3 regions of the Mesorhizobium sp. M0923 genome follow, and region 3 is predicted to be linked to each of the others. Evidence: riboswitches for the same ligand, from Rfam matches in the RefSeq annotation. Region 3 holds a riboswitch; each other region holds the start of a gene.
The links. Region 3 has a riboswitch for cobalamin ahead of NKH89_RS00030 (DUF1636 family protein). Riboswitches for the same ligand answer to the same signal wherever they lie in the genome.
Positions count from the first base shown of each region.

Region 1: linked by a shared signal. The riboswitch ahead of NKH89_RS18625 (ABC transporter ATP-binding protein) and the one ahead of NKH89_RS00030 (DUF1636 family protein) in region 3 are both predicted to bind cobalamin.
Region 2: linked by a shared signal. The riboswitch ahead of metE (5-methyltetrahydropteroyltriglutamate--homocysteine S-methyltransferase) and the one ahead of NKH89_RS00030 (DUF1636 family protein) in region 3 are both predicted to bind cobalamin.

Region 1 is NZ_JAMYNW010000010.1:91,795-95,065, reverse strand. It holds gene NKH89_RS18635 (FecCD family ABC transporter permease) at 1-240, opposite strand, end outside; partial or broken gene NKH89_RS18630 (ABC transporter substrate-binding protein) at 270-1,213, opposite strand; gene NKH89_RS18625 (ABC transporter ATP-binding protein) at 1,210-2,028, opposite strand; cobalamin riboswitch at 2,121-2,324, opposite strand; gene NKH89_RS18620 (GyrI-like domain-containing protein) at 2,619-3,271, shown strand, end outside.
Region 2 is NZ_JAMYNW010000036.1:10,918-14,188, forward strand. It holds gene NKH89_RS33755 (helix-turn-helix transcriptional regulator) at 1-238, shown strand, start outside; gene NKH89_RS33760 (hypothetical protein) at 535-780, opposite strand; cobalamin riboswitch at 1,336-1,536, shown strand; gene metE (5-methyltetrahydropteroyltriglutamate--homocysteine S-methyltransferase) at 1,632-3,271, shown strand, end outside.
Region 3 is NZ_JAMYNW010000001.1:5,979-9,249, reverse strand. It holds gene NKH89_RS00035 (winged helix-turn-helix domain-containing protein) at 214-1,413, shown strand; cobalamin riboswitch at 1,443-1,646, shown strand; gene NKH89_RS00030 (DUF1636 family protein) at 1,685-2,119, shown strand; gene cobW (cobalamin biosynthesis protein CobW) at 2,116-3,168, shown strand; gene NKH89_RS00020 (cobaltochelatase subunit CobN) at 3,187-3,271, shown strand, end outside.

The sequences.
Region 1 (3,271 bases), on a different contig from region 3:
CAGCGCGCCGATGACGCCCAGCCCGGCGCCGACACAGATGGCCATAATCGTGCGCGGTAGCCTAAGATCGAGGACGATCTTGGCAATCGGGATCTTGCCGGCCGGACCGGACACGATGTCTCCGTCCAGCCCGGCGGCATGTCCGAGCGCAGCAATCACGTCGCTCAACGCGATGACCGTCGATCCATAGGCAATCGACAGCAGAGCAAGAGCGGCAATCGCTGCTGCTCCTGCTGTCATCGCCAATTCGAACGCTCTCTGGCGCAAGCTCAGAAAGCTTCCGGGTGCATCGCCCTGGCGATCTTGCCGATCGCCTCGATGTTGGCAGGCCCAGGCGTCAGTTCGGCATAGCGCAGCGCAATGAAGTGCTCATTTTTGACCGCCTCAGTCTCCTTCATCGCCGGATGAGCTTTCAGGAAATCGAGCAGTTTTCTGTAGCCGCCGTCCTGGTAGTCGAGCAGGATAAGAAATTGCGGATTGCGGGCCGCCACCGTCTCCCAATCCGTATTGCCCCAGCTCGTCGGCATGTCGGCCATGATGTTGTCGCCGCCGGCTGCGGCGATCATGGCGCTGGGGATCGCGAACTTGCCTGATGTGAAGGGTTTGTCTTCGCCGGAGTCGTAAAGAAACACACGCGTTCCCGTGCGGTCGCCGATCTTTGCCGTGATATCGGCGAGCTGCGCCTTCCAGTTCGAAACAAGCTTTCCCGCCTCCGCCTCCTTGCCAAAAATCTTGCCCAGCTTTTCGACATCACCATAGAGCAGGTCCATCGAGGCTGCGGGGCGGTTCTGGTCGAGATGGACGCAACTTTCCGTCAGCACCAGCGTCTTGATACCGTGCGGGGCCAGCGTATCGGGCGTCACCTCGCCGCCAGGCTTCATGCCGTAATACCAGCCGGCGAAGAAGAAATCGGGCTCGACGGCGACGAGGTTTTCGAGGGTCGGGTATTTCGGCGCGAGTTCCGGGATCGCGCCCTGCTCGGCCTTGAATTCCGGACCGACCTTATACCATCCGGTGATGCCGGTCAGGCCGACGATCGATGGTTGCAGCCCCAGCGCGAAGGCCATCTCCGCCATGTTCAGATCTTGGATGACGGCGCGCTTCGGCGCGGCGTCGAACGTCAGCGGCGTGCCGCAGCTATCAACGGTTACCGGAAAACGAAGGCGGTCTGGGCAAGTAGGAGGGAGGCAAAAGACAGTACGAGGCGTTTCACGGATGTTGCTCCTTGGTCAAATCGGGATGTGAAGAGGCGCGGTTCGGAACGTCGAAGACCGTGAGTTCGCGGTCTTCGGTGGGATGGCGCAGCCAAAGCACGTCAACGCCGAAAATCTCGCGGATCAACTTCTTGGTCAGCGCCTCGCGCGGACTGGCAAGTGCCTGCAGGCGGGCCTCGTTCATCACCGCGACCCTGGTGGCAAATGGCGTGACAAGCGACAGATCATGAAGCACCGCCACGACGGTCATGCCAAACTGCGATACGAGTTCGAGAAGGTCGCTGCGGGCGCGCGGATCGAGATGATTGGTCGGTTCATCGAGGAACAGGATTTTGGGCTCCTGGGCGATGGCGCGCGCCAACTGGGCGCGTTGCCGCTCGCCACCGGATAGCGAGCCGATCGTGCGGCCGAGCAGCGGCAGCAGGCCGGTTCTGCGAAGTGCTTCAATGACGATGTCGCGTTGCTCGCTCCTCCGTCGCAAGCCGGCATGCGGGACGCGCCCAAGCTCGACGTAGTCGATCACGGCAAGCCGCGGATCAGGCTGGTCGGTCTGGCCAACGACCGCCATGTGCAGTGCCCGCTCGGCGGCCGAAAACCTCTCCAGCCGGCGTCCGGAAAATCTCACATCTCCCGCGCTTGGCCGCAGCGTACCGCATAGCATGCGCAGCAGCGTCGTCTTGCCGGCGCCGTTGGGGCCGATGATGGCGAGGCGGTCGCCCGGCGCTATCGAAAGGCTCACCGCGCTGACCAGGCACCGGGCATTCGTCGTCGCGCTCAGTTCACACGCTTCAAGAAGAGGCTGGGAGGCGTCCAACTTACCGTCACTTTCTCAATGGCGACGGAAGGAAGCTGGACGGACCGGCCGACAAGACCGATGTCCACGTCTCCTCCCGGCACACCCCGTCCGGTCAACTCATGCTGATGGCAGGTCTCCTGGCTCGCGGGTCTTTGCGCCATCCTGCCTTCCCAGCCTTGCCGGCCAGTGGCACTTCGGATTTTGCTAACCGCTTACAGTTGCGGGGGCAGCCACGGCCTCGATCCGAAGATCTCACCGTGTTCCCTTTTCACCCCTTGCCTTTCGACTCGGGGACCATCAGTCAGCCACCCTAGTTTTCCGCCAATCACAGCGCAATAAGTCTTGTCAGAAGGAGCCGTATAGACCTCGTGATGTAATAACATTACATTTAAAAGGACGTTTGCCCGCTTCCTGTCAAGCCTTTTCGCGCGACGCCTGCGACTTGCCGACGACCGTCGCTCTCGATTTGCGCAGTGCGCAATTTCGATCAAACTGCCTCCGCCAGGAAGCGGCACCATAATCTTGCCAATATAAGACATGGCCAATGTAAAGACTGGGCCATGTAAAGACTGGGCCAATGCGGAGACTGGGCCAATGCGAGGTGCCAAATGAATCCGACCGAGAAGGCGCTGTGGTTCGTCGAAAGCCATCTGCCCGAAGCAGTCTCGCTGGACGATGTCGCCACGAGCAGCGGGGTGTCGCGCTTTCATGTGACGCGGGCTTTCGGCGCGGCTACCGGCCGTTCGGTGATGAGCTACGTCCGTTCTCGCCGACTGACCGAAGCGGCGCGCAAGCTTGGCGCCGGCGCACCCGACATCCTCTCGGTCGCGCTCGACGCCGGCTATGCCTCGCATGAGGCCTTCACCCGCGCCTTCCGCGACCAGTTCGGCACCACGCCGGAACTGGTACGCGCACAAGGCTCGCTCGACAACCTCGATCTTGTGGAGCCGATCCTGATGGACCAGTCCTTTCTCGCCACTCTCGAACCACCGCGTTTTGAGACCAGCCGGCCGTTTCTCATCGCCGGTCTCGGCGAGCGCTACAGCTGCGAAACCAGCGCCGGCATCCCGATGCAGTGGCAGCGGTTCGGCCCCTATATTGGCAACATTCCTGGCGAGATCGGCGACGTCGCCTATGGCGTCTGCGTCAACGGCGACGACGCCGGCAATTTCGACTACATCGCTGGCGTCGAAGTGTCCGATTTTTCGGACCTGCCGAGGGAGTTTTGGCGTGTGCGCGTGCCGGCGCAGAAATACGCCGT
Region 2 (3,271 bases), on a different contig from region 3:
CTCCTATGTTCGCGTCACATATGACGACGGAGAAGATGAGTGGAACTTCTTGGATGAAGAAACCGCTACGACTTTCTTCGGATTGGAAGCTGCGACCTTTGACGTTCCCCAGTGTAGTTTCGCCGAAGTGGAGGAAGAAGGTTACTACCGAGCGCGATACGCCAACCTTGATCGCGTCGCGGTGATGGAGGTTCCAAGCGACCGTTATCACAGATTGACCGCGCCCGAGGAAGCTTAGAACCATCCACGAAGGGCGATGTTACATCTCGACCTTGCGTGGTGCGTTTTCAGTACGAAATGACGTTAAGCGTAGGTAGTGGCAGCTAAGAGTGCTCGACCAGAAGCTAAACTGCCTCCTCAATATCGCTGCCGATGTGCCGCAGGACACGTCCACGGGAGCGTGGATAGGCGTGAAGTTCCTGCACTCCACGGTCCGCTCTCCCATCGCCGGTGTGTGCCCGACGCCATCTTGTGGACGAGCTTGGCCGCCTGCACCCGGTTGTATTCCGGTCCGCCGCTATGGCTATCTCCATGTCAATCGGCGCCGAACTTTGACTGCCCGCTGCTTTTGATGAAGTTGGCGAGGTCCCGCGCATAATCACTCTTGGTGAGGCCCTGTGTCGCGAACTTGTGGTCCAGCAGGGCAAACAGGTCCAAGTCCCCTTCCGCCTGTGGCGCTGGCTTGCCCTCACCGCCCTCGGCTTCCCAATTGGGGACCGCCTCTGCGCGCTGCACCGTGGCGATTGTCCGCCCAAGACGCATCACAAGATCGAACGCCAAACCGTGCGCGTGCACGATGATTTGCCGCTCAGGCCTCATTTGGACAGGACTTGAGCTGGCCCGGTGGTTTGAGCCGGGTTACCTTGAGCCGGTGGGCTGCGAACAAGCAGTTCGAGACATTGGCCTCGATCACTTCGCAACACGCCGCTGCGCCTGGCCTCGGTGTGCTCCCCCCGAAATCGTTGTGTCATATCACCGAGGGCATCACGGCCAACAGCTTCCACATGGGCAACAGCCTCGCCATTGAGCCGAATATGGTCGCGAGCAGATCACCAACGAAGCGGTCGGAACCTCGGAGCCGAAGTTCGACGCCGAGGTGGTTCGCATGATGCGCTAAGCAGCACCACGGCGCTTGCCGGTATGTTTGCTGCCGGCAGCCGACGAACTCCTATCCTCCTGGACAAGGGCGCCGTGCGTCATTGGTTTGATTTACCGGCCGCTCAAGGCTTCCACAGTTTTCGCTTTCGAGGCGACCTTTGCAACATGCCAACGGAAATTTAACATAACGACATAAACATTTCTTTATGCGGCGTTGACAAAGAAGCGAACTGCTGTAATTGTCTCCCGCGTCGTGGTTCTCCGTACGGCGCTGCCGCAGCGGAGCTAAGAGGGAAGCCGGTGCGATGCCGGCGCTGCCCCCGCAACTGTTAGCGGCGAGCCAACCCCACTCATGTCACTGAGGCGAATAGCCTTGGGAAGACGGGTAGAGGCTATGACCCCGCGAGCCAGGAGACCTGCCACGGCGAATTACGTCCACGGGCGGGGTGTCTCGGTGGCCGCTGCAGCCTGGCGTTCGTGCCGGCCTGCTAGCGCCTTCCTTGTCACCGACGCCCCAACCATCGGGGTCTGGCATGACTGTCTCTCAGCAAATTCCTGTAGCAACGCTCGGCGTGCCCCGCTTCGGTCGTCGGCGAGAACTGAAACTCGCGCTTGAAAGTTACTGGTCCGGAAAATCTTCCGCCGCCGACCTTCTCACGACGGCGAAGGCGCTCCGTGCCGCTAGTTGGGAGGAGCAGCACGATCGCGGCGTGTCGAAAATCCCGTCGAACGACTTCTCGCTCTACGACCATGTGCTCGACACCGCAGCCATGGTCGGCGCCGTTCCATCCCGTTACGGCTGGAATAGCGGCGAGGTCCCACTTGACATCTACTTCGCAATGGCGCGGGGCAACCAGGGTCAGACGGAGGATTGTGGACACGCTGGTCACCAGCAGGCGGCTCATCGGCCTGATGTAACCGCGATGGAAATGACCAAGTGGTTTGACACCAACTATCACTACATTGTGCCGGAACTCGACGATGATCAGACGTTCGCCCTCTCGTCGACGAAACCGGTCGACTACTTCCTCGAGGCTAAAGCTCTCGGCGTTCACACACGCCCAGTCATCCTTGGACCGATCACCTTCCTCAAGCTGGCGAAATCGCCTGCCGAAGGATTCGATCCCATCGCGCTCCTGCCGCGGCTGCTGCCCGTCTACGAGCAACTCCTGCAGAGGCTGAAGCTGTCTGGAGCCGACTGGGTGCAGATCGATGAGCCAGCGCTTGTCCTCGATCTGAACCCGAACGAACGAGCTGCGTTCGAATTCGCCTATGGCCAGCTGTCGAAAGCCGCGCCCGAGCTGAAGATCATGCTGGCTACCTATTTCGGGCCGCTGGGAGACAATCTCGAAACCGCGGTTTCTCTGCCCCTGGCCGGGCTGCATATTGATCTCGTGCGCGCTCCCGAGCAGCTGGAAACGGTGGGTCGGCTCGCACCGAAGGATCTGGTGCTCTCGCTTGGCTTGATCGATGGCCGCAACGTCTGGCGTGCGAACCTGCCCGCCATTCTCGACCGCATCAAACCGATCGTCGCCGGCTGGCCCTTGGACCGCGTCGAGATCGCGCCTTCTTGCTCGATGCTGCATGTGCCGATCGACCTCCGCATGGAGACGGAACTCGACGCGGACATCAGGTCGTGGCTCGCCTTCGCGGCCCAGAAGACCGACGAGTTGGTGTTGCTTGCCCGGGCCCTGTCCCAAGGCAGGGATGCGGTGGCAGGCGCGTTGAAAGCGTCTGCCGAGGCTGCCGCCACTCGCGTGACATCCACGAAGATCCATGACCCGCTGGTTGAGGGGCGGATCGCCAGCATTGACGACAGCATGAAGCGACGAGAGAGCGCTTTTGCCGAGCGCTCCAGAGTCCAGGCCGGCACGCTCGGGCTGCCGCCGTTCCCGACGACGACCATCGGGTCCTTCCCGCAGACGCCGCAGGTACGCAGGGCGCGGGCCGCTCATGCGAAGGGCCAGCTGAGCTATGTCGACTACGAGACCTTCCTGAAGAAGGAGATCGAGGCTGCAATTCGCTGGCAGGAAGAGATCGGGCTGGACGTGCTGGTGCACGGTGAGTTCGAACGAAACGACATGGTACAGCATTTCGGCGAGCAGCTGTCCGGCTTCGCCTTCACCCAGCATGCGTGGGTGCAGAGCTATGGGTCGCGTTACGTGCGCCCCCC
Region 3 (3,271 bases):
AGCGCAGCGCTTTCGGCGAAGCAAGTCAAACCTTGTTCAAATCGCGGTGCTGGACGGCATATCCGGGAAAACTGGTCCGATCCGCTCCTGTTTGATTTCCTTCACTTTTCACTCCACTTTTCTCTCCTGACATAGATGCCGCCAAAACCTTGCTAGCATGGGGCGGAATCGCAGGTCATTTTCTCTGTCTAACATCGTCCGGATACCGCCTTCATGAAAGAAAAAATCTCGCTTGCCCTGGCCCGTCGCATTGCGCTTGCGGCACAGGGATTCAATGACCCGCGCCCCAGCGGCACGCCTGACCGCCGGCATCTGGCCCGGGTGCTTGCACGTACCGGCCTGCTGCAGATCGATTCCGTCAGCGCCGTGGTTCGCGCCCATTATATGCCGCTCTATTCGCGGCTTGGCCCCTACAAGCTGGCGCTGCTCGACGACGCCGCGGTGACACGCAAGCGCATGGTCTTCGAATATTGGGCGCATGAAGCCTCGTTCTTGCCCGTCGAGACCTATCCGCTGATGCGCTGGCGCATGCGGCGGGCCGAGCGCGGCGAGGAAATGTACAGCGGACTGGCAAAATGGGGCCGCGAGCACGCCGCCTACATTGAGGACATCTATCGCGAGGTCGCTGAACGAGGCCCGATCGCGGCGTCGGCTTTCGAAGGCCAGAAGGGCTCGGGCGGCTGGTGGGGCTGGAGCCATGCCAAGCATGCCTTCGAATGGCTGTTCTGGGCGGGCCGCATCACCACGGCGCACCGGCGTGGTTTCGAGCGGTTCTACGATCTGCCGGAGCGCGTGCTGCCGCCAACGGTACTCGCTTTGCCAGTTCCGTCCCCCGCGGACGCCCACCGCGAACTGCTGCGCATCTCCGCCCGCGCCCATGGCGTCGCCACGGCGGGCGATCTGCGCGACTATTTCCGCCTCTCGCCCGCCGACATCAAGGGCCGCATCGAGGAACTGGTCGAGGCTGGCGACCTGTTGCCGGTGAGCGTCGAAGGCTGGAGCAAAACAGCCTATCTCCACAAGGACGCCCGTTTGCCGCGCAGGATCGAGGCGCGCGCCTTGCTTGCGCCGTTCGATCCCGTCGTCTTCGAGCGGTCGCGCACCGAGCGGTTGTTCGACTTCCACTACCGCATCGAGATCTACACGCCGGCCGAAAAGCGCCAGTATGGCTATTATGTGCTGCCGTTCCTGCTCGGCGACAGCATCGTCGGGCGCGTCGACCTCAGGGCCGACCGCCCGGCCGGCGTATTGCGCGTCCATGCCGCCTATTCGGAGCCCGGCGCCCCGCCGCAAACTGCCGCCGCCCTTTTCGAGGAATTGAAGCAGATGCAGGGTTGGCTCGGGCTCGAGCGCATCGAGGTGACGGCTGCCGGCGACCTCGGCCAGCCGCTCGCAGATATCGCCGCGTCATAGACGTGCGTTGACACGACTGCCTTCACAAGCCTAAATCCGTTCCAGACGGTCCCCTGCCCGCAACGGCAAGGGCCAAGAGGGAATGCGGTGCGAAATCTCGATTTCAAATCCGCGGCTGTCCCCGCAACTGTAAGCGACGAGCCAAGGCCGAAAACCACTGGGATATTCCCGGGAAGGCGGCACCCAGGCGATGACCCGCGAGCCAGGAGACCTGCCGTCTAGGACATAAGAATCCGATCGCCTGGCGGGTTTTCCGGGCAAGGAGCCTGATTTGGAACGCGACAACAGTTTTCCGGCTGAGACAGCGGATTTATTGTCCGGCCATGGTGATTCCCCGGCCGGCGTTACCGTCATCGTCTGCTCGTCCTGCCGTGACGAGACCGGTTCGGACGCTTATCCCCGCGCCGGCGAACTGCTCGCCGAGCACACGCGCCGCGCCGCTTCCAGCGAAAACATTAAAATCCGCACCGTCGAATGCCTCGGCAATTGCAAGCGCCGGCTCAGCGCCGCGATGCTGCGCGACGGCTGCTGGAGCTATGTCTTCGGCGACCTGACCACGACCAGCGGCACCGATCTGGTGACGGGGGCAAAGCTGTTCGCTACTTCGACGGACGGCCTCATTCCGTGGCGCGGCCGTCCCGATTGCCTGAAGCGCGGCTTGGTTGCCCGCATCCCTCCCCTCGACCTTTTGAAGGACTTGATATGACTTCCCCAGATTCGGCCGCCAACGTTTCGCGCGTCCCCTGCACCGTCGTCACCGGCTTTCTCGGCGCCGGCAAGACGACGCTGATCCGCCATTTGCTCGAAAACGCCAAAGGCAAGCGCCTGGCCATCATCGTCAACGAGTTCGGCGATATCGGCATCGACGGCGAGATCCTGAAGGGCTGCGGCATCGACACTTGCCCCGAGGAAAACATCGTCGAGCTGGCCAATGGCTGCATCTGCTGCACTGTCGCCGACGACTTTGTCCCCGCGCTCGACCAGATCCTGTCGCTGACGCCGAAGGTCGACCACATCCTGATCGAGACGTCCGGGCTGGCCCTGCCCAAGCCGCTGGTCCAGGCCTTCCAGTGGCCGTCGGTGAAAAGCCGCGTCACGGTCGATGGCGTCATCGCCGTCGTCGACGGGCCGGCGCTGGCTGATGGCCGCGTTGCCAACGACATGGACGCCCTGCAGGCGCAGCGCGCGCAGGACGAGACGCTCGACCATGACGATCCTGTCGAGGAGGTGTTCGAAGACCAGCTCGCTTGTGCCGACCTGATCATCCTGTCGAAGAGCGACCTGCTGGACGCAGCCGGCGCGGCGCGCGCCAATGCCGTCATCGGCAAGCATGTTGCGCGGGCGGTGAAGATCGTGCCGACCTCGCAAGGCAAGGTCGATCCGTCGGTGCTGCTCGGCCTTGGTCTCGCCGTCGAGGACGACATCGAGAACCGCAAGACCCATCACGACGACGAGCTCGACCACGAACATGACGACTTTGACTCGTTCGTCATCGACATTGCGTCGGTGTCCGATCCGGACGAGCTGGCACAACGCGTCGCCACGGCGGCGGAGGAAGAAAACGTATTGCGCGTCAAGGGTTTCGTCGACGTCGGCGGCAAGCCGATGCGGCTCTTGCTGCAGGCCGTCGGTCCGCGCGTCAACCACTATTACGACCGCGCCTGGACCGCTGAAGACGATCGCCGCTCGCGCCTCGTCGTCATCGGCCTGAAAGGGCTGAACCGCCCGGCGATCGAGCGTATCCTCGCCGGCTGATCCCAGGTACGAGCCGCGATGCACATCCTCACCACCACATCCGCCTCGCTCGACGATCTCGCCGAGCCTGTCGATCTCAGGCAAACGCCTGCGGATGTCGTGG